4 regions of the Serratia sp. TSA_130.1 genome follow, and region 1 is predicted to be linked to each of the others. Evidence: predicted binding sites of a transcription regulator. Region 1 holds the regulator's gene; each other region holds the start of a gene.
What was found. Region 1 encodes PurR, which represses purine synthesis genes. Its sites were predicted from a motif close to CANGCAAACGTTTGCNTG; they were not measured.
Positions count from the first base shown of each region.

Region 2: purM (phosphoribosylformylglycinamidine cyclo-ligase) is a predicted target of PurR. The motif match lies at 5,813-5,830, and genes of this name have one in related genera.
Region 3: carA (glutamine-hydrolyzing carbamoyl-phosphate synthase small subunit) is a predicted target of PurR. The motif match lies at 2,990-3,007, and genes of this name have one in related genera.
Region 4: guaB (IMP dehydrogenase) is a predicted target of PurR. The motif match lies at 4,167-4,184, and genes of this name have one in related genera.

Region 1 covers NZ_JBQZFS010000004.1:265,268-272,717, reverse strand. The annotation lists gene punC (purine nucleoside transporter PunC) at 1-931, opposite strand, end outside; gene punR (DNA-binding transcriptional activator PunR) at 1,055-2,011, shown strand; gene purR (HTH-type transcriptional repressor PurR) at 1,999-3,024, opposite strand; gene cydH (cytochrome bd-I oxidase subunit CydH) at 3,347-3,436, shown strand; gene sodB (superoxide dismutase [Fe]) at 3,501-4,079, opposite strand; gene ACUTQY_RS16895 (C40 family peptidase) at 4,279-5,097, opposite strand; gene ACUTQY_RS16890 (Grx4 family monothiol glutaredoxin) at 5,514-5,861, shown strand; gene rnt (ribonuclease T) at 5,930-6,613, opposite strand; gene gloA (lactoylglutathione lyase) at 6,691-7,098, opposite strand; gene ACUTQY_RS16875 (alkene reductase) at 7,432-7,450, opposite strand, start outside.
Region 2 covers NZ_JBQZFS010000007.1:249,939-257,388, forward strand. The annotation lists gene ACUTQY_RS21410 (YcaO-like family protein) at 1-29, opposite strand, end outside; gene ACUTQY_RS21415 (thiopeptide-type bacteriocin biosynthesis protein) at 16-924, opposite strand; gene ACUTQY_RS21420 (ABC transporter permease) at 944-1,999, opposite strand; gene ACUTQY_RS21425 (ABC transporter ATP-binding protein) at 2,001-3,011, opposite strand; gene ACUTQY_RS21430 (hypothetical protein) at 3,084-3,326, opposite strand; gene purN (phosphoribosylglycinamide formyltransferase) at 4,052-4,690, opposite strand; gene purM (phosphoribosylformylglycinamidine cyclo-ligase) at 4,690-5,727, opposite strand; gene upp (uracil phosphoribosyltransferase) at 5,983-6,609, shown strand; gene uraA (uracil permease) at 6,686-7,450, shown strand, end outside.
Region 3 covers NZ_JBQZFS010000003.1:343,499-350,948, forward strand. The annotation lists partial or broken gene ACUTQY_RS14730 (TauD/TfdA dioxygenase family protein) at 1-390, shown strand, start outside; gene ACUTQY_RS14735 (glycosyltransferase) at 416-1,675, shown strand; gene dapB (4-hydroxy-tetrahydrodipicolinate reductase) at 1,939-2,760, shown strand; gene carA (glutamine-hydrolyzing carbamoyl-phosphate synthase small subunit) at 3,231-4,379, shown strand; gene carB (carbamoyl-phosphate synthase large subunit) at 4,396-7,450, shown strand, end outside.
Region 4 covers NZ_JBQZFS010000007.1:151,302-158,751, forward strand. The annotation lists gene ACUTQY_RS21000 (MFS transporter) at 1-317, shown strand, start outside; gene ACUTQY_RS21005 (glycoside hydrolase family 31 protein) at 329-2,695, shown strand; gene xseA (exodeoxyribonuclease VII large subunit) at 2,699-4,075, opposite strand; gene guaB (IMP dehydrogenase) at 4,246-5,709, shown strand; gene guaA (glutamine-hydrolyzing GMP synthase) at 5,813-7,390, shown strand.

The DNA.
Region 1 (7,450 bases):
GCGCCATCACGCAGAACGGGATCAGGAGCGTGGTGAGCGTCGGATTGGTCAGGGTTGCCACCAGATACAGGGCCACCATGCTGACAGCATAAGCTACCAGCAGCCACGGCAGCAGGGTTTTGCCATTGATGCGCTTGAGCGCGGCGCGGCACCCGTAACCGCCCAGCAGGAAGGCCAGCGTCTGCGGCACATAGCTCAGGCCGATGTCGCTCGGGCCGTAGCCCATATCACCGAGGATAAACGGCGAGCCGGTCAGCCAGGCGAAGAAACCGGCCGAACAGGCGGCGTACATGGCGACATTGCCACTGAATACCGGGGATTTCAATAATTGCCAAAAACTGACGCTGCTTTTTGGCGCGTCGACGGCGGGTTTTGGCCTGGCGTTCTCTTTGAGCAGCAGCGTCGGCAACAGCAACAAGGCGGTGATGGCCAGCAGCACGGCGAAGATCGCGCGCCAGCTGGCGTGGTTCAGCAGCCAGGCGCCCAGCAGCGGCGCCAGCGCCGGCGATAGCGCCACCAGCGGCATGATGGTGGCGAATACGCGGTTGGCCTGGCCTTCACGATAGCGGTCGACCACCAGCGCTTGCCAGATGGCGGCGGCGGAACAGACACCTACGGCCTGAATAAAGCGCAGTATCCAGAGCTGCGCGGCATTTTCCACCCACAGCATGCCCAGGCAGCCGAGCGCGAACAGAGTCAGGCCAATCAACAATACCGGTTTGCGTCCCAGACGGTCGGAGAGCGGCCCCCACAGCAGCTGCGCGAAGGCGAAGCCGGCCAAAAAGATGCTCAGGCTGGCGCTGACCGCGCCGGCGGAAATTTGCAGTTCCTCCCGCATGGCGCCGAAGGCGGGCAGGTACATATCGGTCGCCAGATAACCCAGCATGCTCAGGCCGGCGAGGTAGAACATAAAACCAAAGGAATTTCGCATGGTATTTCTCGTTAATATTTTAGTGTCGCAGGTTTTTAGCGCCGGCCAGTGTATCCGGCTGGATCTCTGCTTGTGAAACGGTAATATTTGCAAAGTGCTGTTAAAAAAATTGAAGGCAAAGCGATGTGGTCTGAATATTCTCTCGAGGTCGTTGATGCGGTGGCGCGCACCGGCAGTTTCAGCGCGGCGGCGCAGGAGCTGCACCGGGTGCCGTCGGCGGTAAGTTATACCGTGCGGCAGCTGGAGCAATGGCTGGCGGTGCCGCTGTTTGAGCGGCGTCACCGAGATGTGGAACTGACGCCGGCCGGCGCGCTGTTTATCAAGGATGCGCGAGCTGTTATCAAAAAAATGCTCGACACCCGCCGCCACTGTCAACAGGTGGCCAACGGCTGGCGCGGTCAGCTGAATATCGCGGTGGACATCATCGTCAAACCGCAGCGCAGCCGCCAGCTGGTGCTGGATTTCTACCGCCATTTCCCCGACGTCGAGTTGATGCTGCAACCCGAGGTGTTTAACGGCGTGTGGGATGCGTTGGTGGACGGCAGGGTGGACATGGCGATCGGCGCCACCCGCGCGGTGCCGGTCGGCGGCGGCTTCGCTTTCCGCGACATGGGGGATATGAACTGGCTGTGCGTAGTCAGCCCACAGCATCCGCTGGCGCAGCTGGCAGGGCCGTTGAATGACGATCGGTTGAGGCCGTACCCTGCGCTTTGTCTGGAAGACACCTCGCGCAATCTGCCCAAGCGCGTCACCTGGACGCTGGATAACCAGCGGCGGCTGGTGGTGCCGGACTGGACCTCGGCGCTCGACTGTTTGTGCGCCGGATTGTGCGTCGGCATGATGCCGGCGCATCTGGCGCTTCCGCGGGTGCAGCGCGGTGAGCTGAAGGCGTTGCAGTTGCAGCAGCCGTTTCCCGCCAGCCCCTGCTGCCTGACCTGGCAACAGGATAAACCGTCACCGGCGATGAGCTGGCTGCTGGCGTATTTGGGCGATGGCGAGACGCTGAATCAGGAGTGGCTGAGTGAGGCGGCACCGGAAGCCGTGCCGGCTTCCGGTAGGGAGGACGATCAGCGGCGGTAGTCGATGAACGGACCGTCGGCGACCGAACGGCGTTCGACCAGCTTCGGATGCACTTCGATCACCTGCGATTCTTCGCGCTTGCTGATGATGCGATCCAGCAGCATGGTGAAGGCCATTTCGCCCAGACGCTCTTTCGGCTGATGAATGGTGGTCAGCGCCGGGGTGAAGTAGCGGGCGTTGCGCACGTTGTCGTAGCCGATCACGGAAATATCTTGCGGCACCCGCAGCCCCAGTTCGTCGGCGGCGCAGATGGCGCCCATCGCCATGATGTCGCCGCCGCAGAATACCGCGGTCGGTCGCTGTTTCTGCGACAGAATTTGATGCATCGCCTTGTAACCGGACTCCGGCTCGAAGTCACCCTGGACTATCCACTCTTCGCGAATATCGATATGCGCTTCCTGCAGCGCCTTCATGAAGCCCTGATGCCGACCGCCGCCGGTGTTGCGCGACAGTTGGCCAGGGATAGCACCGATATCGCGGTGGCCGCGCTCGATCAGGTAACGCCCGGCCAGATAGCCGCCCTCGAACGCGTTATCGATGATGGTGTCGGTGAAGTCGCCGCGCGCGGCGCCCCAGTCCATTACCACCATCGGGATGTTGCGGTAGTCTTCCAGCATGCCCAGCAGCTGATCCGGGTATTCGGAACACATGACCAGCAGGCCGTCGACGCGCTTTTGCGCCAGCATCGCCAGGTAGGCGCGCTGTTTGTCCAGATTGTTGTGCGAGTTGCACAGGATCAGGGTATAGCCTTTGCTGTAGCAGCTGTTTTCCACCGCCTCGATCACTTCGGCAAAGTAGGGCGCTTCGCTCGAGGTGGCCAGCAGACCGATAGACTTGGTGTGATTGACTTTCAGGCTGCGCGCCACGGCGCTCGGCGAGTAGTGCAGCTCTTTGATGGCGGCCCACACGGCCGCTTTGGTCTCTTCGGCGACGAAACGAGTCTTATTGATGACGTGCGAAACGGTGGTGGTGGAAACGCCCGCGCGTTTGGCCACATCTTTAATCGTTGCCATGTAAGGAATGACTCCTGAACTCACATGTTTACAGCATGTAAGTGTGATGTTAATCGTTTGCCTACGTAGATCCTTCTCCAGAGAAGCGAAAACTGAGTTTTTAGTGTTGAAGTCGTCAGCGCTTAATCAGGAGGGGCATGAATGCCGGTACGCAGTTGTGAACTGCGAATTTTGTCGCATATTGAACAAAAGTGGAAGAGGTAATCGAGATTATAAACCGGGAAATGATAACAAGATTTTATCGGCGAACTGTGGGAAAATGATTTGACGTACTAATTGTGCGCCTTTTATCCTTAGGAAAGCCCATTTTAAAGGAGTTGTCATGGATACCGATCTGAAGATGTCGCTGTTCACCACCGTTTGCGCATTGGCGATGATCATCGCTTTCAGCTTTGTCGCCGCGTTGAACTGATTTCCCGCCAGTTTTAAAAAAGGCGCAGCCAAGCTGCGCCTCATCACTTAGGCAAGGCCTGCGCTTACGCCAGGTTTTCCGCTGCGAAGGTCCAATTGACCAACGCCCAGAAGTTTTCCAGGTATTTTGGACGCGCATTGCGGTAATCGATGTAATACGCGTGTTCCCACACGTCAACGGTCAGCAGCGGTTTGTCTTCACCGGTCAGCGGGGTGGCCGCGTTGGAGGTGTTGACGATCGCCAGCGCGCCGTCCGGTTTTTTCACCAGCCAGGTCCAGCCGGCGCCGAAGTTTTTCACGGCGGCATCGGTGAACTGCTCTTTGAACGCAGCGAAAGAGCCGAAGGATTTGACGATCGCCGCCGCCAGTTCGCCCTGCGGTTCACCGCCGCCCTGTGGTGACAGGCAGTGCCAGTAGAAGGTGTGGTTCCACACCTGCGCGGCGTTGTTGAACACGCCGCCGTTAGAGGTCTTGATGATCTCTTCGAGCGATTTGCCCTCGAACTCGCTGCCTTTCACCAGGTTGTTCAGGTTAACCACGTAGGTGTTGTGGTGCTTGCCGTAGTGGTATTCCAGGGTCTCGGCGGAGATGTGCGGCTCGAGCGCGTTTTTCTCATACGGTAATGCAGGTAATTCAAACGACATTGCTTCCTCCTTTACAGCGCCATTCGCTTCCCGCCGGGGCGAGAGTCATATGGGCCGTTTTTTATTGTGGTCATTCAATCTTAACAATTTTCATCATAAAAAACAGGAAGAAAAGCCAGAAATGCGCGTGGGGAGGTGCGATAGGCGATAGCTTGAACAGGCGGTTGCGACCGAGGCCGCAACCGCGCAGAGCAGGGAATTAACGGATGGTTTTCGGCGTCACTACGCGGCGAGCGCCGATGTAGTGGTTCTGCCAATAGTCGTTATCAAGCTGGCTGATGCGGATCTCTTCGCCGGTGCGCGGCGACTGGATGAATTTGCCGTTGCCGAGGTAGACGCCGACATGATCCGCCACGCCGCGGTTGTTAATGCGGAAGAACACCAGATCGCCGCTTTCCAGTTCGCTTTTCTTGATCGGCGCCGCGTCGCGCAGGTGATACATTTCGTTGGCGGTGCGCGGCATCTTGATTTTCACCACGTCTTTATAGGCGTAATAGATGAGGCCGCTGCAGTCAAAGCCGGTGCGCGGCGAGCTGCCGCCCCAGCGGTAAGGCTTGCCCATCTGATCCATCAGCTTGGCCATCGCGGTCTGCTTGGCGTGCTGGTAACGCTTTTTGTGCGCTGGGCTGAGTTTCAATGGTTTTTCATCACGCGCCAGCTTGGCGGTGGCCATACCGGCTTCGCGGTGGCGGCCATAGCCTTTTTTGTAGCCCTTTTTCGGCGGGGTGACTTTAATTTTGGCGGTTTTCTGCGCTTTGACCTTGGGTTTGGCGCTGACGATCTTTTTCGCGCTTTTCTCGCTTTTGACCTTGGCGGTCTTGGTTTTTTTCTCGGGGGCCGTCACTTTGGCTTTTTTGGCGGCTTTATCCGCTTTCTTTTTTCTGCGGTCATCGGGCCGCGCTTCATTGGCATGGCTTTTACGCTGCTCGGCGGCAACACGCGCCTGTGGCGCAGCGTGCGCCAAATTGAAGAAGAGCTGCGTAAACAGCAGCGCAAAGAGCGTAAGAATTAAACGCATGTCGACGTCACCAACCTTGGCCCCGAAACGGATATCGAAAGAGTTACAGTATTCCCGAATTTCGCCATATAAAACAGCGAAGAACTCATAAATAATAATCCATATTGTGAGAAAACGTTAATGACATTTTTTTTGGTTTAAAATCAGCCTGTTGATGTATAAAAAAGCGCCAGGCGGCGGTAGCGGATATAATTAAGCCGCGCCGTCATCGCGGCGCAATATATTAGTGAAATGGTCGGATTAAAAATGTTATTCTCAACGTATGTTTTGACCGGAATGACGTGGCCGGTGAAACGCGATCGGCGGCGGGCGAATATCCTTGCAAAAGATGGCGTTTTCTTGCGACTGTTCCAGCCGCTACAATAGCCCGCGTGATGCATGTTGTAGCCATGAAATGTGGCTTGAGGAAGCAATAAATGACGACGACACTTGAAAAAATTCAGCACCAGATCGCTGAAAACCCGATTCTGCTGTACATGAAGGGTTCGCCAAAGCTGCCGAGCTGCGGCTTCTCCGCGCAGGCTGTGCAAGCGCTGTCCGCCTGCGGTGAGCGTTTCGCCTATGTGGATATTCTGCAAAACCCGGACATCCGCGCCGAGTTGCCAAAATACGCCAACTGGCCGACTTTCCCGCAGCTGTGGGTAGACGGTGAGCTGGTCGGCGGTTGCGATATCATCATCGAAATGTATCAGCGCGGCGAATTGCAGCAGCTGATCAAAGAAACGGCAGAAAAGTATAAAGCGCAGGAAGACCAGCAGTCTTAATCGACAGACTTGCGGTTATCGCGTAACGGGCGGCGCCAGTGCAAACTGGGCCGCCTTTTTTATTGGGCCTATTCGGCGAGATCGCCGGCGGGCAGCGGCCAGCCGCCGAGACGCTTCCAGCGGTTAACCAGCTCACAAAACAGCAGGGCGGTTTGTTCGGTGTCGTACAGCGCGGAGTGCGCCTGGCTGCTGTCGAACGGCATGCCGGCGGCGATGCAGGCTTTGGCCAGCACCGTTTGCCCCAGCACCAGGCCGCTCAGCGCAGCGGTGTCGAAGGTGGCGAACGGATGGAACGGATTACGCTTCAAACCGGCGCGTTCGGCCGCGGCCATCAGGAAGCTGTGATCGAAGTTGGCGTTGTGCGCGACGATAATGGCCCGGTTGCAACCGCGATCCTTGAGCCCTTTGCGCACCGCTTTGAAAATGGCGTGCAGCGCGTCGTATTCGCTGACCGCACCGCGCAGCGGGTTGTGCGGATCGATGCCGTTAAACGCCAGCGCTTCCGGTTGCAGGTTGGCGCCCTCGAAAGGCTCCACGTGGAAGTGCAGGGTTTCGTCGCGCTGCAGCCAGCCGTCTTCATCCATTTTCAGCGTCACGGCGGCGATTTCCAGCAGCGCATCGGTATTGGCGTTGAAGCCGGCGGTTTCAACATCTATTACTACGGGATAAAACCCACGAAAACGACCACTCAGGGCGTTAAGATCACTTTTTTCGGCCATCAGTTTCTTATCTTCATCGAATGCAGCGCGCATTATGGCAAATTTTGCGCCCGGTTGCAGGCGCTATCGCGCGGAGAATCAGCGGGGCGCAGGCGCGCCCCGAGAGAGGCTTAGTGGCCGAGGCCTTGGCCGGCGTGTTTGTTTTCGATCAGCTCGATTTTATAACCGTCCGGATCTTCAACGAACGCGATCACCGTGGTGCCGCCTTTCACCGGGCCGGCCTCACGGGTGACGTTGCCGCCGGCGCGGCGGATGTTGTCGCAGGTGGCGGCGACGTCGTCCACGCCCAGCGCCAGGTGGCCGAAGGCGGTGCCCATGTCGTAGCTGTCGGTGCCCCAGTTATAGGTCAGTTCGATAACCGCGCCTTCGCTCTCTTCCGTATAGCCGACAAAAGCCAGCGAGTATTTGTACTCCGGGTTTTCGCTGGTGCGCAGCAGGCGCATGCCTAATACCTTGGTGTAGAAGTCGATGGAGCGTTGCAGATCACCGACGCGGATCATGGTATGGAGTAAGCGCATAATTCCTCTGAATTGACTGTGCCGTGGCAGACGGCGGGTGGATTGAAGCACAAGCGAGTATAGCCTTGTCCCGCAAGGGAATTCAACGTGACGAGTTAGTGACGATGTCACTTTTTGCCCCCTCGCCATGGGTGTTTAAATATTGATCGAGTGTACCGATCGATACGAAGTAATTGATCTGCACAATCAATTATCAATTCCGCGCGTAACCGTGTAGAAATTGACCTGTAGCAGATAACAACACCAGGGAACGTCGGCCCGCCTTGTGCGGGCCTTTTTGCGTGCATAAAAAAACGGCCAGGCGGTTGCGTGGCCGTTTAGGGTCAGGACGGGTTACTTCGTCAGAAACGGA
Region 2 (7,450 bases), on a different contig from region 1:
GCGGAAACGGCAAAGTTATGATGATGCATGAATAACTCCGCTTTCCAGGCTTTTGCTTAGCAACACGGCCAGCCAGGCTTCATCCAGCGTGCTTAAGCCAAGGCGATTGTTCATTAGGTGCATGAATTGGAATGCCAGATTTTTCGCGAGGCCGTCACTGTATCGTTCGCAATGGCGTTCATAGTTACGCCGGGTCTGGTCTAGCGCAGACTGCCAGCGATCCACCAGTTCGGCGCTTTGCGCGTCTTGCCGTATCTGCGGCGACAGAAGAACCGAGTTTTCATCAATCAGTTCCCATGCGCGATCGGTAAAGCTGTTTTTGATCATTCCGATATCCGCAGAGCCCGCCAGCCAGAAAGTCGAGAAGCTTTCAAGGAAGGCGGAACGCCGGGCAACAGGAATGAACGTTTCCAACATGGCCAGCATCAGAGGCAACGCAAACTCTTTGCGCGTCATGCCGCCGCCTGCCTCGGCCTGCAATATGGCACGGGCAATGTCACTGGATTGGTGAAACAGCGCTTCGGCGATGCCAATGCCCGTTTCGCCCCCGTAGACGTCCGTTTCCGGCTCATATTCCGCGCGTTCGCAATGGACCGGGAGTTCATGCGCGGGAAACGGCGTGTTGCCGCGGAAGCTGACCAATGGCGTCCACAGGTTGGCCGGGCGCAGCGGCAGGCTATTCAGCGCATCATGCAGCGCAGCGTAAATGGCGGTTTCCAGGCGCTGGCTGTCCTTTTCCTGCAGCAGAAAACGAACGCGTAAATGTAATCCTTTTTCATCGATATAACGTAAGAAGAACCAAGGAGAATCAGGAGTGTACGCCAGTGCTTGGGTCAATCCCTGGGTGATCAGAAAGTCCATTCCATCATGATGGCTACCGATATACAGCTTGTAAAAATGCCAAGATGCCGATCTGTTTTTCATCTTTGCGTACCTGTTTTTTTTAAGATTGTTTTGGCTGGAAAAGGAACCACTTAACGCCGACAAACAGCGTGATCACACCCCATATCGCCATGCCGATACAGTTAATGAAGAAGGGGAATACGCCTTCGCTGCCATTCATGGCGTATCGCAGTGCATCGGCGACAAAACCGACCGGCGTCGTCAAAATTAACCATTTGAGTGGCGGGAATGCGCTCAGATCGAGGAACAATTGCCCGAAACACATGCACCAAAAGTTGAGTAAGGTCAGGGCGATTGTCGCGACGGTATTCGTGCGGAATAAGCCGGCCAGCGCATACCCAAAGCTCACCAGCAACAGTGCGCTGGCGACGAGCAGCACGATAAACAGCAGGGGATGCTCAAGGGTAAAGCCAAAGACCAGACTGCTAATGAGCATTAACAGGGCGATCTGAACCAGTGATATCACCAGGCGGACGCTGACCTGTGATGCGAGCAGAATCCAGCGTGGCAACGGAATGACGCCGTAATAGCGGTAAGTGCCTTTTTCTCGCGCGGCGATCAGCGGCGTCGCCGTGCCAAATAAGGCGACTTGCAACAGGGCTAGCGTCAGCAAGGACGGGAAGATAAAACTAAAATAGTTGAAACGCTCAGTTTTCAGCGTAATGAAGCGTATCGGCTGCTGGGCGTCGGCCGGTTGCTGATTGAGTGCGGCGGAAACCAGTTGAGCGATGGAGCTCATGGATTCCGTCGTGGTGATCGCAGGGCGTTGTTGTACTGCATCCCAACTCACCGCCGCGTTCACTTCATTCGCGCGCACCAGCGCTTCCGGATCGCTTCGAAGCTGGCGCTGGACGGCCAGGCCAGGATAATTGTTCAATTTAAGCCAGAGAGCCTCTGTTTCCGGCGTGTCTCCGACAACGCTCACCTGCATGGAGAACGGTTGATGATTGCCATTAATAATTTTTGCCGTTATGCCAAAGGTAAAGATGAAAAATAACGGCAATACAAGAGAAAATAAGGTTGATAGCGGATCGCGTAAATATTCTTTGGTGTTGGCGCCGAAGAAGCGCCGATAAATCTGCCAGCTATGGCTCATGTTAATCCCTTAATGCTTCGCCTGTCAGATGAATGAACACATCCTCGAGGGTGTTTTTGCTTACCTGCATTTGTTCGGGTTCACAACCCAATCGTTGTGATAACGCAATCACTTGCGGTAACACCTGTGCCAATTCTTGGGTGGGAATATGTAGGCGGCGGAAGGTTTGATCATGTTCATCGCTTTCCTGCGTCGCCTCAGGGAAGAGCGCGAGGAACTCGTCAACCGACGTCAACGGCACTGAGAATCGGATATGATGCCCAGGACAATAACGCTCAATAAGCTGTTGTGGGCTGGCATTCTCCAGCAACCGGCCGTGGTTGATGATCATCACCCGGTCGCATAAATTCTCCGCCTCATCCATTTGGTGAGTGGCGATCAATACGCCCGTGCCAGATTGACGAGAATTCGCAATAATGTGCCGCCAAATATAGCGTCGGCTTTGCGGGTCAAGATCGCTGGTGGGTTCATCCAGCAAAAGAAGCTTGGGTTTGCCGGCCAATGCCAGCGCCAACACCAAACGTCTTTTTTGCCCCCCTGAAAGCCGCGAGAAACGCATTTTACGCTGCGCTTTTAGCGCCACAATGTCCAATAACTGCTTAACCGACAACGCATCCGTATAAAGTACCTGATAGAGCGAAATGATCTCTTCAACGCGCAGCAGCGAAGGCAAACTAAAGGATTGCGGAACGACGCCTAACTGTTGCTTGATGACGTGATTAAGCCCTTGTCGAACGTCTTCGCCAAATAAACGCACCAAGCCGGCTTCAAAGGGCTGTCCTCCGTACAAGGTTTCCATGAGCGTCGTTTTTCCGGCACCGTTAGGTCCGACCAATCCAATGATTTCTCCCGGCTTGATTTGCAGCGAGATGTCATGAAGAACTTGCGTGTCACCATAAAACTTATTCAGTGACTCGACCTCTAATAGCGGCCGTTGGCGATCCCAGGATATATCCAGGGTTGGCTTATGACTGCTGTCGAAATCTAAAGTGGCGTCAGTGTACGTGCTCATTGTTTAAAGCCAGTGAGTAGAGTTTCAGATAACTAACTGGCACAGTATCTTGTACCGGTTGTGGGTAATGATTTAGCTGCCGCTACTGGTAACGCTGCCCATTGTGCCGATGCAGCTCGCCGTTGCAATGCAGCCGCAGCCCGCTGTAGAGGCGGTGCTGACGCTGCTGCCGGTTGAGGCGCAATCGCTGGCAAAGTGCAGCGTTTCAGGCAGTTCTTCGACTAATAAATCAATGCCGTCAGAGGGCATGGAAGGCGAGTCGAGAACAATATCGAAACGGTGGGATTGACGAGTCAGAGAGGTATGATTAAGCATAAATATCCTTATTAATCAGTTTATTGATGAGTTAGCTATAACATGATTCGAGCTGCTGCATATCGTTGAAATATATTCAAACGAATTCATCTCAATGGGATATTCCCCATTAAATATTTATCTGAAAAATAAAAATCAATTTTAATATCGCGCTAATTATATAAAAATAAGCAGCGGCGATACTGAATTCTTTCATATTGAATTATTTGCATTTGAAGGCGTCATATATGACTGGCGCTTGCGAATATGAAAGGAATCCTATGTACGTAATGTTAAGTTATCGTGTTAGACACACTCTTACATACTTGTAATAGAACGGCAACACATCATTACAATTGACAGGAGTGTTTTCTGTTATTGCAACGAAGCTCACAATAATCATGGGGTTGACGTTAATTTATTTAATTTAAAACTATGTATAAGGGATAAATATATTCTTTTTTGAAAAATTTCACCCAATATTGTTTAGGGTAGAAAGTATTATAATGGTTTTATTTTTTGACAAGGATTATTGCGCGCGGAACCACAGTTGGCTTGGCGTCCGTGATGCGTTCCGTTCCGGGCGGGGCATTGATGCGACATACTGGGACGCGCTCACGACGGGGTTGGCCCTAAAGCGGGCAGTTTGGCCACGGCGCAGCGAGCCTTTTGGAACCATCGCGGCGGGCAGCGAAAAAAAACGGCGCCGCGTGGGCGCCGTTTAGGCAAGGTTCAGGCTGCGCGCATCAGTCGGCGGCGTGGCCCTGCGCCGGCAGGCGTTCACCGTCCAGCCAGGCGGCGCCGTCGCGCATCGCCAGGCGGCCGTCGACGAACCAGCTCACCACCAGTGGATAGATCGTGTGTTCCTGGGTTTGCACCCGTTCAACCACGTCATCCTCCTCGTCGTCAGCGAAAATCGGCACCTTGGCTTGTAAAATCACCGGGCCGCCGTCGAGCTGTTCGGTCACGAAGTGCACCGAGGTGCCGTGTTCGCTGTCGCCGTTGTCGATGGCCTGACGGTGAGTATGCAGCCCCGGGTATTTCGGCAGCAGGGAAGGGTGAATGTTCAGCATGCGGCCGGCATAGCGCTGCACGAACTGCGGGCTGAGGATGCGCATGTAGCCGGCCAGCACCACCAGATCGGGCTGGTACTGGTCGATGGCGTCCGCCAATGCGGCGTCGAACGCCGTGCGATCGGCGTAGGCCTTGGCATCCAGCGCCTGGGCGGCGATGCCCGCCGCTTCGGCGCGTTGCAGGCCATATGCCTGCGCCTTGTTGCTGAACACCGCCACGATTTCGGCGGCGATGCGACCCTGCTGGCAGGCGTCAATCAGCGCCTGGAGATTGCTCCCCTGGCCGGAGACCAACACCACGATCTTTTTCATCAGTTGATGACCACTTGTTGTTCGTCGGAAGAGGCGGTCAGTTTACCGATTTTCCACGCTTTTTCACCTGCCGCGGTCAGCAGCGCGATGGCCGCTTCCACTTCGGCTTCCGGCAGGGCGATGACCATGCCTACGCCGCAGTTGAAGGTGCGATACATTTCATGACGGCTGACGTTACCGGCCTGCTGCAGCCAGGTGAACACCGCCGGCCACTGCCAGCTGGCTTCGTCGATCACCGCTTGCATGCCTTCCGGCAGCACGCGTGGAATGTTTTCCCAGAAGCCGCCGCCGGTGAGGTGAGCGATGGCGTGTACGTCAGCCTTCTCGATCAGCTCCAGCACGGACTTCACGTAAATCTTGGTCGGTGCCAGCAGGTGGTCGGCCAGCGGTTTGCCTTCCAACTGAGTGGCGGTCGGATCGGTGTTGCTCACTTCCAGGATTTTGCGCACCAGCGAGTAGCCGTTGGAGTGCGGGCCGGAAGCGCCCAGGGCGATCAGCGCATCGCCGGACTGCACTTTGCTGCCGTCAATGATCTCGGATTTTTCGACCACGCCGACGCAGAAACCGGCCACGTCGTAGTCTTCGCCGTGGTACATGCCCGGCATTTCAGCGGTTTCGCCGCCCACCAGCGCACAGCCGGACTGTTTGCAGCCCTCGGCGATGCCGGTGATCACGCTGGCCGCGGTGTCCACATCCAGCTTGCCGGTCGCGTAGTAGTCGAGGAAGAACAGCGGCTCGGCGCCCTGAACCACCAGATCGTTGACGCACATCGCCACCAGATCGATGCCGATGGTGTCGTGGCGTTTCAGATCCATCGCCAGACGCAGCTTGGTGCCCACGCCGTCGGTACCGGAAACCAGCACCGGCTCGCGGTATTTCTGCGGCAACGCACACAGGGCGCCAAACCCGCCCAGACCGCCCATCACTTCCGGGCGACGGGTCTGTTTAACTACACCTTTGATGCGATCTACCAATGCGTTGCCTGCATCGATATCGACACCTGCGTCTTTATAGCTGAGAGAGGTTTTGTCGGTCACTGCGCGATTCCCCACGACGATTTGCGGTTTGAAAACTGTGCTTCCGATGTTGATTCCGGAATAAGGCGCGGCAATTCTAACAGCGCAGGCAAACGTTTGCGAGCGGCTTGTGAACCGGCTCCGCTTTTTCGTCATCTATACTGATATTCAAACTTTTGTTGATCCCGATCGGGCTATTGTGGGTGGCGCGGCGAAAAAAAGGAGGTATAATCCCGCGATTTTTTTGGCCGCAACCACCTTAATAGGAGAAAAATGATGAAGATCGTTGAGGTGAAACACCCGCTGGTAAAACACAAGCTTGGCCTGATGCGCGAAAATGACATCAGCACCAAACGCTTCCGTGAGCTGGCCTCAGAAGTGGGTAGTTTACTGACCTATGAAGCGACCGCCGATCTGGAGACGGAAAAAGTCACCATCGAAGGCTGGTGCGGGCCAGTTGAAGTGGATCAGATCAAAGGGAAAAAGATTACCGTAGTGCCAATCCTGCGCGCAGGCCTGGGCATGATGGAAGGGGTGCTGGAGCACGTGCCGAGCGCGCGCATCAGCGTGGTGGGCGTATACCGCGACGAAGAAACCCTGGAGCCGGTGCCGTACTTCCAGAAGCTGGTTTCCAACATCGAAGAGCGCATGGCGCTGGTCGTCGACCCGATGCTGGCCACCGGCGGTTCGATGATCGCCACTATCGATCTGCTGAAGAAAGCCGGCTGCCACAGCATCAAGGTGCTGGTCCTGGTCGCGGCGCCGGAAGGCATCGCCGCGCTGGAGAAAGCGCATCCGGACGTTGAGCTGTACACTGCCTCCATCGATCAGTGTCTGAACGACAAGGGCTATATCGTGCCTGGCCTGGGCGATGCGGGCGACAAGATATTTGGTACTAAGTAAACATTTGAGCCGACTTAACGAGTCGGCTTTTTTTTGACTAAAACCTATAAAACCAATAAACCGAGGAAAAGCACACATGACCCGTCGCGCCATCGGCGTCAGCGAGCGCCCGCCGCTGCTCCAGACCATTCCGCTCAGCTTCCAGCACCTGTTCGCCATGTTTGGCGCCACCGTGCTGGTGCCTATCCTGTTCAAGATCAACCCGGCGACCGTGCTGTTGTTCAACGGCATCGGCACGCTGCTGTATCTGTTCATCTGTAAAGGCAAGATCCCGGCCTACCTCGGTTCCAGCTTCGCGTTTATCTCGCCGGTGTTGCTGCTGTTGCCGCTCGGTTACGAAGTGGCGTTGGGCGGTTTCATCATGTGCGGCGTGCTGTTCTGCCTGGTGGCGCTGATCGTGAAAAAGGCCGGCACCGGCTGGCTGGACGTGATGTTCCCGCCGGCGGCGATGGGGGCGATCGTCGCCGTCATCGGCCTGGAGTTGGCGGGCGTGGCGGCCAATATGGCGGGGCTGCTGCCGGCGGAAGGCGCCAGCGCCGACTCGACCACCATCACCATTTCGCTGGTGACGCTGGCGGTCACGGTGCTCGGTTCAGTACTGTTCCGCGGCTTCCTGGCGATTATCCCGATCCTGATCGGCGTGCTGGTGGGCTATGCGCTGTCGTTCTTCATGGGCGTGGTGGATTTGACGCCGATCCGCGAGGCGCACTGGTTCGCGCTGCCGACCTTCTACACCCCGCGCTTTGAGTGGTTCGCCATCTTCACCATTCTGCCGGCGGCGCTGGTGGTGATCGCCGAGCACGTCGGCCACCTGGTGGTGACCGCCAACATCGTAAAAAAA
Region 3 (7,450 bases), on a different contig from region 1:
GCATCAAGCAGGTGCTGCACCACCAGCGGCGAAGTCTGTTCGCCGCTGGTGGTGCAGCACCCGAACGGCAGAGGATTGATCATGCGCTACAATGAACCGCCGACGGAGGGAAAAAAATTCCTCAACCAGCATGCGCTGGAATATCACGGCGTGCCGGCGCAGCAGCAGGAACAGTTCCACCGTACTCTGCAGCAGCACCTGTACGATCCGCGTCACTATTATGCCCACCAGTGGCAACAGGGTGACGTGGTGGTCGCGGACAACTTCTCGCTGCTGCACGGCCGCGAGGGCTTTACCGCCCGTTCCGCGCGTCATTTGCAGCGCGTGCATATTCAAAGCAATCCGGTGTGCGCCAATCTGGCGCTGAAGCCGGCCAACGCAGAAGCTTAAAAGGAGCATTATGGCAAGGATACTGATGGCGGCGGTCGCCACTCCGGGGCACGTCTACCCGATGTTAGCCATCGCTCGCCACCTGATCGCCCAAGGGCATCAGGTGCGGGTGATGACCGGCGCGCTGTTCCGCGAACGCGCCGAAGCGGCTGGGGCGAGCTTCGTGCCGTTCGACGCGCAGGTGGACTTCGACTATCGCCACCTGGAGGCGCATTTCCCCGAGCGCGCCGCGCTGCCGCCGGGCAATGCGCAGATGGCGCTGGCGCTGAAAGATTTCTTCGCCGCGCCGATCCCACTGTTGGATCGTCAGCTGCGTGCGGCCATCGCCGCCGAAAAGACCGATCTGCTGATGGTGGAGAACTGCTTCTACGGCGTGCTGCCGCTGCTGCAGTCCGCCGAACGGCCGCCGGTCTTCGGGATCGGCGTCACGCCGCTGTCGTATTCTTCGCGCGACGCCATTTTCTATGGCCCGCGCATCCCGCCGGCGCTGCTGCCGCGGGCGCTGACCCGCGAGCAATTGGTGGATGAAGCGACGCGGGTGTTGCTTGATGAGGTGCAGCAAAGCTTTGATACCGCGCTGGTGCAAGCGGGCGGGCGGTCGCTGAATCGCCCGTTTACCGATGCGTTGATCGGCGGCTGCGAGCGTTTCCTGCAGTTGGCCACCACGGCGCTGGAATATGAGCGCGACGACCTGCCGAGCGGCGTGCGCTTCGTCGGGCCGCTGCGCAGCGGTGGTCAACCGGCCGCGGAAGAGGCGCTGTGGGAGGAGGACGATCGTCGGCCGCTGGTGATCGTGTCTCAGGGCACGCTGGCCAATGTCGATCTGCATCAGCTGATCGTGCCGACGCTGCAGGCGCTGGCGCATCTGCCGGTGCGGGTGTTGGCCACCACCGGCGGGCGGGCGACCGAAGGGCTGATGGACGCGTTGCCGGACAACGCCCGAGTGCGGGCGTTCATCTCCTTCGAACACTGGTTGCCGCAGGCGGCGCTGCTGATCACCAACGGCGGTTACGGCTCGATCAACTATGCGCTGGATAGCGGTGTGCCGCTGATTGTCGCCGGCACCGGTGAGGACAAGCTGGAGGCGGCCGCGCGCGTGGTGGCCGCCGGTTGCGGCATCAGCCTGCATACCAGCACGCCAAGCGCGGAACAAATACTGGCGGCAGCGACGCGCATTCTGCAACAGCCGATCTATCGCCGGCGCGCGGCGCTGGTGCAGGAGGACTATGCTCGCCACGATGCGCTGACGGCGATAGCCAACGAAGTGGCCGCCATTACCGCTTGACCCCGCCGCACTCCGTTCCTCAGGCGCCGTTTTCGGCGCCTTTTTTCTGCATTTTTTTGCAATGAAAACTGCATGATTATGTACAATCGTCGCAGGCCGCCAAATCGGTTGAATGTTAATCTCACGACAGCGCCGCTGATGAAAGAAGCGCAATATCATAATTTTCTAATTATGAAATGAATCCTCTGGCGGCGCCGCAGCGGGGCAGTTACCCTGAATCGATAGGTTAATGGGATACGCGTTACATCAAGAAGAGAGCAAGCATGAAAGATTCACAAATCCGCATTGCGATTGCGGGCGCCGGCGGCCGGATGGGCCGTCAATTGATCCAGGCGGTGCAGCAGGCGGAAGGCGTGGTGTTGGGGGCGGCGCTGTCACGACCGGGATCGAGCCTGGTCGGCGTTGATGCCGGCGAGCTGGCGGGCATCGGCGCGCTGGGCGTCAAGGTGAGTGACAGTCTGGATAAAGTGGCGAGCGAGTTCGATATTTTGATCGACTTCACCCGCCCTGAAAGCACCCTGGGCTACCTGGAATTTTGCGTGGCGCACCACAAGGCGATGGTGATTGGCACCACCGGCTTCGATGACGCCGGCAAGCAGGCGATCCGCGCTGCGGCGCAGCACATCGGCATCGTGTTCGCCGCCAACTTCAGCGTCGGCGTCAACCTGGTGCTGAAACTGCTGGAGAAGGCCGCGCAGGTGATGGGCGACTACACCGACATCGAAATCGTTGAGGCGCACCACCGGCACAAAGTGGATGCGCCGTCGGGCACGGCGTTGGCCATGGGCGAAGCGATCGCCGGCGCGCTGGGGCGCGATCTGAAAAGCTGCGCGGTCTATGCGCGCGAAGGCCATACCGGCGAACGCGATCCGAAAAGCATCGGCTTTGCCACCATTCGCGCCGGCGACATCGTCGGCGAGCACACCGCGATGTTCGCCGACATCGGTGAACGGGTGGAAATCACCCACAAGGCCTCCAGCCGCATGACTTTCGCCAGCGGCGCGGTGCGCGCGGCTTCCTGGCTTCGGAGTCGGGATAAAGGTCTGTTTGATATGCGTGACGTGCTGAGTTTGGACCGGATATAACTAAACTGAATACCATCGTGATGTGGTTGTGTTGATCATAATGCTATGATAATAGGGCAATAATTTTATTGTCCTTTTTTTTAACATGATAAATATCGTTTTGATGTTGTTTCATTGTCAAGGCTGGTATTTGTTTATGTTTACCTTGCTAATTATCTGCTTTTTTTCCACCGTCGGCTTTTTTAGCGTCTTTTTTGGTCCATTCCGACGCCGTTTTCCGTCATTCCTCCCCGCAACCGTTTTCCAGCCCCGGTTTTCTGTGTTTTTATGGCAGCTCAAGCCGCTTGGGCATCGAGAACTGCAAAAATAAAACAAAAAATGGCGGTTTGGGTAGACAAGCGGAACACTCATCATTAAAATGCGCCCAATTTGCCAAAAATTGGCCTCGCGGACGGTTTTTGCATTGATTTAGATCGCGATATCTGAATTAATATGCAAATATTGTGATTGATTATTCCTCGGAGGATGTTTTGATAAAGTCAGCGCTATTGGTTCTGGAAGACGGAACCCAATTCCACGGTCGGGCCATCGGGGCAGAGGGAACGGCAGTGGGGGAAGTGGTCTTCAATACGTCGATGACCGGTTATCAAGAAATCCTCACTGATCCTTCCTATTCCCGCCAGATCGTTACTCTTACTTATCCTCATATCGGCAATGTCGGCACCAATGCTTCCGACGAAGAATCCTCCGCAGTACACGCCCAAGGCCTCGTCATTCGTGACCTCCCGCTGATCGCCAGCAACTACCGCAGTGAAGAAAGCCTGTCCGACTACCTCAAGCGTCACAACATCGTGGCGATCGCCGATATCGATACCCGTAAGTTGACTCGCCTGCTGCGCGAAAAAGGCGCCCAGAACGGCTGCATCGTCGCCGCCGATTCGCCGGATGCCGCGCTGGCTCTGGCCAAGGCGCAAGGCTTCCCGGGGTTGAAGGGCATGGATTTGGCGAAAGAGGTCACCACTCAAGAGGCCTACAGCTGGCAGCAAGGCAGCTGGACGCTTGAAGGCGACCTGCCGGAAGCCAAAACCGCCGCGGAACTGCCGTTCCACGTGGTGGCTTACGACTACGGCGCCAAGCGCAACATCCTGCGCATGCTGGTGGATCGCGGTTGCCGCCTGACCGTGGTGCCGGCGCAGACCCCGGCCGACGAGGTGCTGAAAATGAATCCGGACGGCATCTTCCTGTCCAACGGCCCGGGCGACCCGGAGCCGTGCGACTACGCCATCGCCGCCATCAAGCAGTTCCTGGAAACCGACATTCCGGTGTTCGGCATCTGTCTGGGTCACCAGCTGCTGGCGCTGGCCAGCGGGGCGAAAACCATGAAGATGAAGCTCGGCCACCACGGCGGCAACCACCCGGTGAAGGATCTGGACAACAACACGGTGATGATCACCGCGCAGAACCACGGCTTCGCCGTCGATGAAAACGACCTGCCGGCGAATCTGCGCGTGACGCACAAATCGCTGTTCGACCACACGGTGCAGGGCATTCACCGCACCGACAAGGCGGCGTTCAGCTTCCAGGGGCACCCGGAAGCCAGCCCAGGCCCGCACGACGCCGCGCCGCTGTTCGATCACTTTATCGAACTGATTGAGACTTACCGTTCTAACGCCAAATAATCAGGAGCAGTAAAAAATGCCAAAACGTACAGACATAAAAAGCATCCTGATCCTCGGCGCTGGCCCGATTGTTATCGGCCAGGCGTGTGAGTTCGACTACTCGGGCGCCCAGGCGTGTAAAGCGCTGCGCGAAGAGGGCTACCGCGTCATTCTGGTCAACTCCAACCCGGCGACCATCATGACCGACCCGGAAATGGCCGATGCGACCTACATTGAGCCGATCCACTGGGAAGTGGTGCGCAAGATCATCGAAAAAGAGCGTCCGGATGCGGTTCTGCCGACCATGGGCGGCCAGACGGCGCTGAACTGCGCGCTGGAGCTGGAGCGTCAGGGCGTGCTGGCCGAGTTCGGTGTCACCATGATCGGCGCAACTGCCGATGCCATCGACAAGGCCGAAGACCGCCGCCGTTTCGACGTGGCGATGAAGAAAATCGGTTTGGATACCGCGCGTTCCGGCATCGCGCACACCATGGAAGAAGCGCTGGCGGTAGCCGCTGACGTCGGCTTCCCGTGCATCATCCGTCCTTCCTTTACCATGGGCGGCACCGGCGGCGGCATCGCCTACAACCGCGAAGAGTTCGAAGAGATCTGCGAACGCGGTCTGGACCTGTCGCCGACCAACGAGCTGCTGATCGACGAATCGCTGATCGGTTGGAAAGAGTACGAGATGGAAGTGGTGCGTGATAAGAACGACAACTGCATCATCGTTTGCTCCATCGAAAACTTCGACGCCATGGGCATCCACACCGGCGACTCGATCACCGTTGCGCCGGCCCAGACCCTGACCGATAAGGAATACCAAATCATGCGCAACGCCTCGATGGCGGTGCTGCGTGAGATCGGCGTTGAAACCGGCGGCTCCAACGTGCAGTTCTCGGTTAACCCGAAAACCGGCCGCCTGATCGTCATCGAGATGAACCCGCGCGTGTCGCGCTCTTCGGCGCTGGCGTCGAAAGCCACCGGCTTCCCGATCGCCAAGATCGCCGCCAAACTGGCGGTGGGTTATACCCTCGATGAGCTGATGAACGACATCACCGGCGGCCGCACCCCGGCGTCGTTCGAGCCGTCCATCGACTACGTCGTGACCAAGATCCCGCGCTTCAACTTCGAGAAGTTCGCCGGCGCCAACGATCGCCTGACTACCCAGATGAAGTCGGTCGGCGAAGTGATGGCCATCGGCCGCACTCAGCAGGAGTCGCTGCAGAAAGCGCTGCGCGGTCTGGAAGTGGGCGCCACCGGCTTCGATCCGAAAGTGAGCCTGGACGATCCGGAAGCGCTGACCAAAATCCGCCGCGAGCTGAAAGACGCCGGTTCCGACCGCATCTGGTACATCGCCGACGCCTTCCGCGCCGGTCTGTCGGTCGACGGCGTCTTCAACCTGACCAACGTCGATCGCTGGTTCCTGGTGCAGATTGAAGAGCTGGTGCGCCTGGAAGAGCAGGTGGCAGAAGCGGGCATCAACGGCCTGGACAAAGACTTCCTGCGCACGTTGAAGCGCAAGGGCTTCGCCGATGCGCGTCTGGCCAAGCTGGCCGGCGTCGCCGAGAGCGAAATTCGCAAGCTGCGCCACAGCCACGGCCTGCATCCGGTGTACAAGCGCGTGGATACCTGCGCGGCGGAATTCGCTACCGACACCGCCTACATGTACTCCACCTATGAAGAAGAGTGCGAGTCCAACCCGACCAACGACCGGCCGAAAGTGATGGTGCTGGGCGGCGGGCCGAACCGTATCGGCCAGGGCATCGAGTTCGACTACTGCTGCGTGCACGCTTCGCTGGCGCTGCGTGAAGACGGCTACGAGACCATCATGGTCAACTGCAACCCGGAAACCGTCTCCACCGACTACGATACCTCGGACCGCCTGTACTTTGAGCCGGTGACCCTGGAAGACGTGCTGGAAATCGTGCGCATCGAGAAACCGAAAGGCGTTATCGTGCAGTACGGCGGCCAGACCCCGCTGAAGCTGGCGCGCGAGCTGGAAGCCGCAGGCGTGCCGATCATCGGCACCAGCCCGGACGCCATCGACCGTGCCGAAGACCGCGAACGCTTCCAGCAGGCGGTCAACCGCCTGGGCCTGAAGCAGCCGGCCAACGCCACTGTCACCGCCATCGAGCAGGCGGTCGAGAAGGCGGCGGGCATCGGTTATCCGCTGGTGGTGCGTCCTTCCTACGTGCTGGGCGGCCGGGCGATGGAAATCGTCTATGACGAAACCGACCTGCGCCGCTACTTCCAGACCGCGGTCAGCGTGTCCAACGATGCGCCGGTGTTGCTGGACCGCTTCCTGGACGATGCGGTGGAAGTGGACGTCGATGCTATCTGCGACGGCGAGCGCGTGCTGATTGGCGGCATCATGGAGCACATCGAGCAGGCGGGCGTGCACTCCGGCGACTCCGCGTGTTCGCTGCCGGCGTACACCCTGAGCCAGGAAATTCAGGACGTGATGCGTCGCCAGGTGGAAAAACTGGCGTTCGAGCTGCAGGTGCGCGGCCTGATGAACGTGCAGTTCGCGGTGAAGGACAACGAAGTTTACCTGATTGAAGTTAACCCGCGCGCCGCGCGTACCGTGCCGTTCGTCTCCAAAGCGACCGGCGTGCCGCTGGCCAAAGTGGCCGCGCGCGTGATGGCGGGCAAAACGCTGGTTGAACAGGGCGTGACCGAAGAGATCATCCCGCCGTACTACTCGGTGAAAGAAGTGGTGCTGCCGTTCAACAAATTCCCGGGCGTCGACCCGATTTTGGGGCCGGAAATGCGCTCTACCGGGGAAGTGATGGGTGTGGGCCGCACCTTCGCGGAAGCTTTCTCCAAAGCGATGCTGGGCAGCAACTCGGGCATGAAGAAACAGGGCCGCGCGCTGCTGTCGGTGCGCGAAGGCGACAAGGCTCGCGTGGTCGATTTGGCCGCCAGCCTGCTGAAGCAGGGCTTTGAGCTGGACGCGACCCACGGCACCGCGGTGGTGCTGGGCGAAGCGGGCATCAACCCGCGCCTGGTCAACAAGGTGCACGAAGGGCGTCCGCACATTCAGGACCGTATCAAGAACGGCGAGTACACCTACATCGTCAACACCACGGCAG
Region 4 (7,450 bases), on a different contig from region 1:
CGATCACCCAAGATCCCTATGTGGCGATCGCGCTGATCTCGATCGGCGGATTCGGCCATCAGGTGATCTCCTGCATGCTCAGCGCCCTGGTGGTGGAATCGTTCGATAAAAACCAAATGGCGACGGTCAACGGCATGCGCGGCTCCAGCGCCTGGATCGCCAGCTTCCTGTTCACGCTCCTGATCGGCGCGGTATCCGACACCCTCGGTTTCAACCCGCTGTTTATCGCGATGGGCTTCTTCGATTTGATCGGCGCCCTGTTCTTGATCGCCCTGATCGCCGAGCGCGGCGGTAAGAAAACCCCTTCACACAGCTAAGTGGAATATGTATGAAAACGTTGAAAAATTGGACGCTGGCGGCGCAGCATGCCGACCACGTCGAGCTGCTGGTCGATGAACGCCACCGTTTCTGCCTGTACGTGCTGGAAGACGGTCTGTTCCGCGTGTTGATCAAACGTGAGGGCGAGCTGGCGCTGGATCGCACCTGGAGCATTGCGCCGCAGGAGGATGTGCCTTGGGAGGGGCGCGATCGGCTCAGCGTCGCTGGTTTCAGCCTGCCGGGCTATCAGCTGCGCCGGGAGGGCGATCGGCTGGTGGTCAGCACGCCGCTGCTGCGCGTGACGGTGCATCAGCCGCTGTGGCTGGCGTGGGAGTATTGCAATGCCGCCGGCGAGTGGCGGCCGCTGGCGGCGGATCGGCCGACCAGCGCCTACCTGCTCAACGCGCACGGCGACGGCGTGGCGCATTACCAGCGGCGTTTCGCCGATGAGCGCTATTACGGCCTGGGGGAGAAGGCCGGCGATCTGGAACGCACCGGCCGCCGCTTCGAGATGCGCAATCTGGACGCGATGGGCTACAACGCCGCCAGCACCGATCCGCTGTACAAGCACATTCCGTTTACCATCACCCGCGGGCCGGAGGCGAGCTTCGGCCTGTTCTACGACAACCTGAGCAGCTGCTGGCTGGATCTGGGCAACGAGATCGACAACTACCATACGGCCTACCGCCGCTATCAGGCCGAAGCGGGCGATCTGGATTACTACCTGTTCCTCGGGCCGAAGGTTTTGGATGTCACCAAGGCGTTCGTGCGCCTGACCGGCCGCACCCACTTCGGGCCGAAGTGGAGCCTGGGCTACAGCGGTTCGACCATGCACTACACCGACGCGCCGGACGCCCAGCAGCAGCTGCAACAGTTCATTGCGCTGTGCCGTCAACATGCCATCCCCTGCGACTCTTTCCAGCTGTCGTCGGGCTACACCTCGATCAACAACAAACGCTACGTGTTTAACTGGAACTATGACAAGGTGCCGCAGCCCAGGCTGCTCAGCCAGGCGTTTCACGACGCCGGCCTCAAGCTGGCGGCCAACATCAAGCCGTGCCTGCTGCAGGATCATCCGCAGTATCAAGAGGTGGCGGCGCAGGGGCTGTTTATCCGCGATTCGCAAAGCGACGCGCCGGAACGCTCCAGCTTCTGGGACGACGAAGGATCGCACCTCGACTTCACCAATCCGGCGACGGTGCGATGGTGGCAGCAGGGCGTCACACAGCAGCTGCTGGAGATGGGCATCGATTCGACCTGGAACGACAACAACGAGTACGAAGTGTGGGACGGCGAAGCGCGCTGCCACGGCTTTGGACGGCCGATCGCCATCAAACATCTCCGCCCGGTGATGCCGCTGCTGATGATGCGCGCCTCGATGGAGGCCCAGTTGCGCTTTGCGCCGCAGCGGCGGCCGTACCTGATCTCGCGCTCCGGCTGCGCCGGCATGCAGCGCTACGTGCAGACCTGGAGCGGCGATAATCGCACCAGCTGGCAGACGCTGCGCTACAACATTCGCATGGGGTTGGGCATGAGCCTGTCCGGGTTGTATAACCTCGGCCACGACGTCGGTGGCTTCTCCGGTGACAAACCGGACGCGGAGCTGCTGGTGCGCTGGGTACAAAACGGCGTGATGCACCCGCGTTTCACCATCCACTCCTGGAATGACGACGCCACGGTCAACGAACCCTGGATGTACCCGGCCGCTACCCCGGCGGTGCGCGAGGCGATCAACCTGCGTTACCGGCTGCTGCCGTATTTCTACACGCTGCTGTGGCAGGCCTGCGCCGACGACGAGCCGATGCTGCGCCCGACTTTTCTCGATCACGAACAGGATGCGCGCACCTTTGGCGAAAACGACGATTTTCTGATTGGCCGCGATCTGCTGGTGGCCAGCGTGGTGGAGCCGGGGCAACGTCGCCGTTCGGTGTATCTGCCGGATAACGGCGAAGGCTGGTACTGCTTCTACAGCGGCCAGTGGTTCGGCGGCGGCCAGACGGTGACGCTGGCGGCGCCGTTGGAGCGTCTGCCGCTGCTGGTGCGCGCCGGGGCGGCGCTGCCGCTGTCGCAGCGGTTGGCGCATGTGGACGTGGCCGCCGACGATCGGCGCGAGCTGCGGCTGTTTCCGATCAAGGGCGGCGGGGCGAGCGGCGGGCTGCTGTTTGAGGACGACGGCGAAAGCGACGGCTGGCGGCAGGGCGAGGCGCTGTGGCTGCGCTGGGAAATGCGCTGCGACCCTCAGCGCATCATGCTGGATATCACGACGGAAGGGCATTTCCGCCCGGCCTGGCGCACGCTGACGCTCAGCCTGCCGGAAGGCGAAACGCGCGCGCTGTGGGTGAACGGTGAACCCGGCGAGCGTTTTACGCTGGAGTAGGGCTTACTCGGCCGCGCGCTTCTTGCGCGGCTTTTTGGCGACGGTGATGGTTTTCACCTCGCTTTCCACCCAGCCATCCTGCAGGCGGGTTTTCAGCAGCTCGCCGACCTGCGCCTGCTTGGTGGTTTTCAGCAGCTCGCCGCGCGGAGTTTGCGTCACGCTGTAGCCGCGCGCCAGCGTCGCCAGCGGGCTGACGGTCTCCAGCTGGCTGCACGCCACGCCGAAACGCTGGCGGTAGGCGTTGAGCTGGCGCTCCATCGCCTGCTGCAGACGGTATTCCTGCTGCTGCACGCGCTGTTGGTAGCGGTGAATGCGGCCCTGCGGCTGCACCTGCGCCAGCCGCTGCTGGACGCGTTCGCTGCGGCGGGCGGCCAGGCGCAGCTGCTGCTGCATGCCGTCTTCCATTCGGCGCTGCAGCTTGAACAGCAGCGTCTGCTGGCGCGCCAGGCGCAGATGCGGATGCTGCTGCTGTAAACGGTGATGAATGCGGGTGAACTGCTGCTGACGCTGCGCCAGGTAGTAATCCATCGCCATCTCCAGCCGCTGCTGCTGCGACTGCAGCTGGCGCAACAGCTCGAGCTGATTGCGGCTCACCAGTTCGGCGGCGGCGGAAGGGGTCGGCGCCCGCAGGTCGGCGACGAAGTCGGCGATGGTGACGTCGGTTTCATGGCCGACGGCGCTGACGATCGGAATGCGGCTGGCGAAGATCGCCCGCGCCACGCGTTCGTCGTTGAAGCTCCACAGATCCTCCAGCGAACCGCCGCCGCGGCCGACGATCAGCACGTCGCATTCATCGCGGCGGTTGGCGGTCTCGATGGCGCGCACGATCTGCATCGGCGCTTCCGCGCCCTGCACCGAGGTGGGGTAGATGACGATCGGCAGCGACGGATCGCGCCGCTGCAACACCTGCAGGATATCGTGCAGCGCCGCGCCGCTGGCGGAGGTGATCACCCCGACGCGTTTGGCCGGCGCGGGCAGCGGCTGCTTGAACTGCTGATCGAACAGCCCTTCGGCGCTCAGACGTTGTTTCAACTGCTCGAACTGTTGCTGCAGCAGGCCGTCGCCGGCGGGCTGCATGCTTTCGGCGATCAGCTGGTAGTCGCCGCGCGGTTCATACAGCGTGATGCTGGCGCGCACCAAGACCTGCTGGCCGTTTTGCGGCCGGAAGGTGACGCGGCGATTGCTGTTGCGGAACATCGCGCAGCGCACCTGGGCGCGGTCGTCTTTCAGGGTGAAATACCAGTGGCCGGAGGCGGGCTGGGAGAGGTTGGAGATCTCGGCGGAGAGCCAAATCTGCCCCATTTCCATTTCCAGCAGTTGGCGAACCGTCTGATTCAGGCGGCTTACGGTAAAAATGGAAGGCGAAACAGGTAGCGACATGTGACCCAGATCAAATTTCAAAACAATCACTTAATTGGTCGATACTACATGGCTGAAAAAGGTAATCAAGACTTTTTGTAAGAAAGTGCTGGAGGCAACCGATTCCGCTCTGTATAATGCCGCGGCAATATTTTATCTTTTTCACAGCCCACCCTGGTGAGATATTGCCCATGCTACGTATCGCTAAAGAAGCTCTGACGTTTGACGACGTCCTCCTGGTTCCAGCCCACTCCACGGTTCTGCCTAACACCGCAGAGCTCGGCACTCAACTGACCAAAACCATCCGCCTGAACATCCCTATGCTGTCCGCAGCCATGGATACCGTTACCGAATCCGGCCTGGCCATCGCGCTGGCGCAGGAAGGCGGCCTGGGCTTCATCCACAAAAACATGTCCATCGAGCGCCAGGCTGAAGAAGTCAGCCGCGTGAAAAAACATGAAAGCGGCGTAGTCACCGACCCGCAGACCGTTACCCCGGCCACCACGCTGCAGGAAGTGAAAGAGCTGACCGCGCGCAACGGCTTCGCCGGTTATCCGGTCGTCACCGAAGACAACGAGCTGGTCGGCATCATTACCGGCCGCGACGTGCGCTTCGTGACCGATCTGACTCAGCCGGTGACTGCGGTGATGACGCCGAAAGATCGCCTGGTCACCGTGAAAGAAGGTGAAGCGCGCGACGTGGTGCTGCAGAAGATGCACGAAAAGCGCGTAGAAAAAGCGCTGGTGGTGGACGACAGCTTCCACCTGCTGGGCATGATCACCGTTAAAGACTTCCAGAAAGCGGAACGTAAGCCGAACGCCTGTAAAGACGAGCACGGCCGTCTGCGCGTGGGCGCGGCGGTCGGCGCCGGCGCCGGCAACGAAGAGCGCGTTGATGCGCTGGTGGCGGCAGGCGTTGACGTTCTGCTGATCGACTCCTCGCACGGCCACTCCGAAGGCGTGTTGCAGCGCATCCGCGAAACCCGCGCCAAATACCCGGATCTGCAGATCGTCGGCGGCAACGTCGCGACCGCGGCGGGCGCCAAAGCGCTGGCTGAAGCCGGCGTGAGCGCGGTGAAAGTGGGTATCGGCCCTGGCTCCATCTGTACCACCCGCATCGTGACCGGCGTAGGCGTACCGCAGATCACCGCCATCGCCGACGCGGTGGAAGCGCTGGAAGGCACCGGTATTCCGGTTATCGCCGACGGCGGCATCCGCTTCTCCGGCGATATCGCCAAAGCGATCGCCGCGGGCGCCTCTTGCGTGATGGTCGGCTCCATGCTGGCGGGTACCGAAGAATCTCCGGGCGAAATCGAGCTGTATCAGGGGCGCTCGTTCAAATCTTACCGCGGCATGGGCTCGCTGGGCGCGATGTCCAAAGGCTCTTCCGACCGTTACTTCCAGACCGATAACGCCGCCGACAAACTGGTGCCGGAAGGTATCGAAGGCCGCGTGGCCTATAAAGGCATGCTGAAAGCCATCGTGCACCAGCAGATGGGCGGCCTGCGCTCCTGCATGGGCCTGACCGGCTGCGCCACCATCGACGATCTGCGCACCAAGGCGGAGTTCGTGCGCATCAGCGGCGCCGGCATTCAGGAAAGCCACGTGCACGACGTGACCATCACCAAAGAGTCGCCGAACTACCGCATGGGCTGATGCCTTAACCTCTCCTGAGTGAGAGGCCGGGGTGGGGCGCTAAGCCCCATCCCGAAAACATACATTTTCGCTCTTTTTCTCTTGTTGCTGGAATTCGCCTCACATGACACAAAATATCCATAAGCATCGCATCCTCATACTGGACTTCGGTTCGCAATACACCCAACTGGTCGCCCGCCGCGTGCGCGAAATCGGCGTTTACTGCGAACTGTGGGCCTGGGACGTTAGCGAAGAGCAGATCCGCGAATTCAACCCAAGCGGCATCATCCTGTCCGGCGGCCCGGAAAGCACCACCGAAGCCGGCAGCCCGCGCGCCCCTGACTACGTGTTCAACGCCGGCGTGCCGGTGCTGGGCGTGTGCTACGGCATGCAGACCATGGCGATGCAGCTGGGTGGCCATGTGCAGGGCTCCAACGAACGCGAGTTCGGCTACGCGCAGGTGGAAATCGTCAACGAGAGCGCGCTGCTGCGCGACATCGAAGACGCCATCAGCCCGGCCGGCAAACCGCTGCTGGACGTGTGGATGAGCCACGGCGACAAAGTGACCGCGATCCCGTCCGACTTCGTGACCGTCGCCAGCACCGATACCTGCCCGTTCGCCATTATGGCCAACGAAGAAAAACGCTTCTACGGCGTGCAGTTCCACCCGGAAGTGACCCACACCCGTCAGGGCCAGCGCATGCTGGAGCGCTTCGTACTGGACATCTGCCAGTGTGAGGCCCTGTGGACGCCGGCGACCATCATCGAAGATGCGGTTGAGCGCATCCGCGAGCAGGTGGGTGAAGACCACGTGATCCTCGGCCTGTCCGGCGGCGTTGACTCCTCCGTGACCGCGATGCTGCTGCACCGTGCCATCGGCAAGCGCCTGACCTGCGTGTTCGTCGACAACGGCCTGCTGCGCTTGAACGAAGCCAAGCAGGTGATGGAAATGTTCGGCGACCACTTCGGCCTGAACATCGTGCACGTCGAGGCGGAAAACCGCTTCCTGACCGCGCTGGCGGGCGTCGACGAGCCGGAAGCCAAGCGTAAAATCATCGGCCGCGTGTTCGTTGAAGTGTTCGACGAAGAAGCCTGCAAGCAAGAGCAGGTGAAATGGCTGGCGCAGGGCACCATCTATCCGGACGTAATTGAATCCGCCGCTTCCGCCACCGGCAAAGCGCACGTGATCAAGTCGCACCACAACGTGGGCGGCCTGCCGAAAGAGATGAAGCTGGGCCTGGTCGAGCCGCTGAAAGAGCTGTTCAAAGACGAAGTGCGCAAAATTGGCCTGGAACTGGGCCTGCCGTACGACATGCTGTACCGTCACCCGTTCCCGGGCCCGGGTCTGGGCGTGCGCGTGCTGGGCGAAGTGAAGAAAGAGTACTGCGATCTGCTGCGCCGCGCCGACGCCATCTTCATCGAAGAGCTGCACAAAGCCGATCTGTACAACAAAGTCAGCCAGGCGTTCACCGTGTTCCTGCCGGTGCGCTCGGTCGGCGTGATGGGCGACGGCCGCAAATACGACTGGGTGGTCTCCCTGCGTGCGGTGGAAACCATCGACTTCATGACCGCGCACTGGGCGCATCTGCCGTATGACTTCCTCGGCCGCGTGTCCAACCGCATCATCAACGAAGTGGACGGCATCTCCCGCGTGGTGTACGACATCAGCGGCAAGCCGCCGGCGACGATCGAGTGGGAGTAATCCCGCGTCCGGCGTAGGCTGGCGTCAGTGAACCGCACATGAGAACCAAACCCGCTTAAC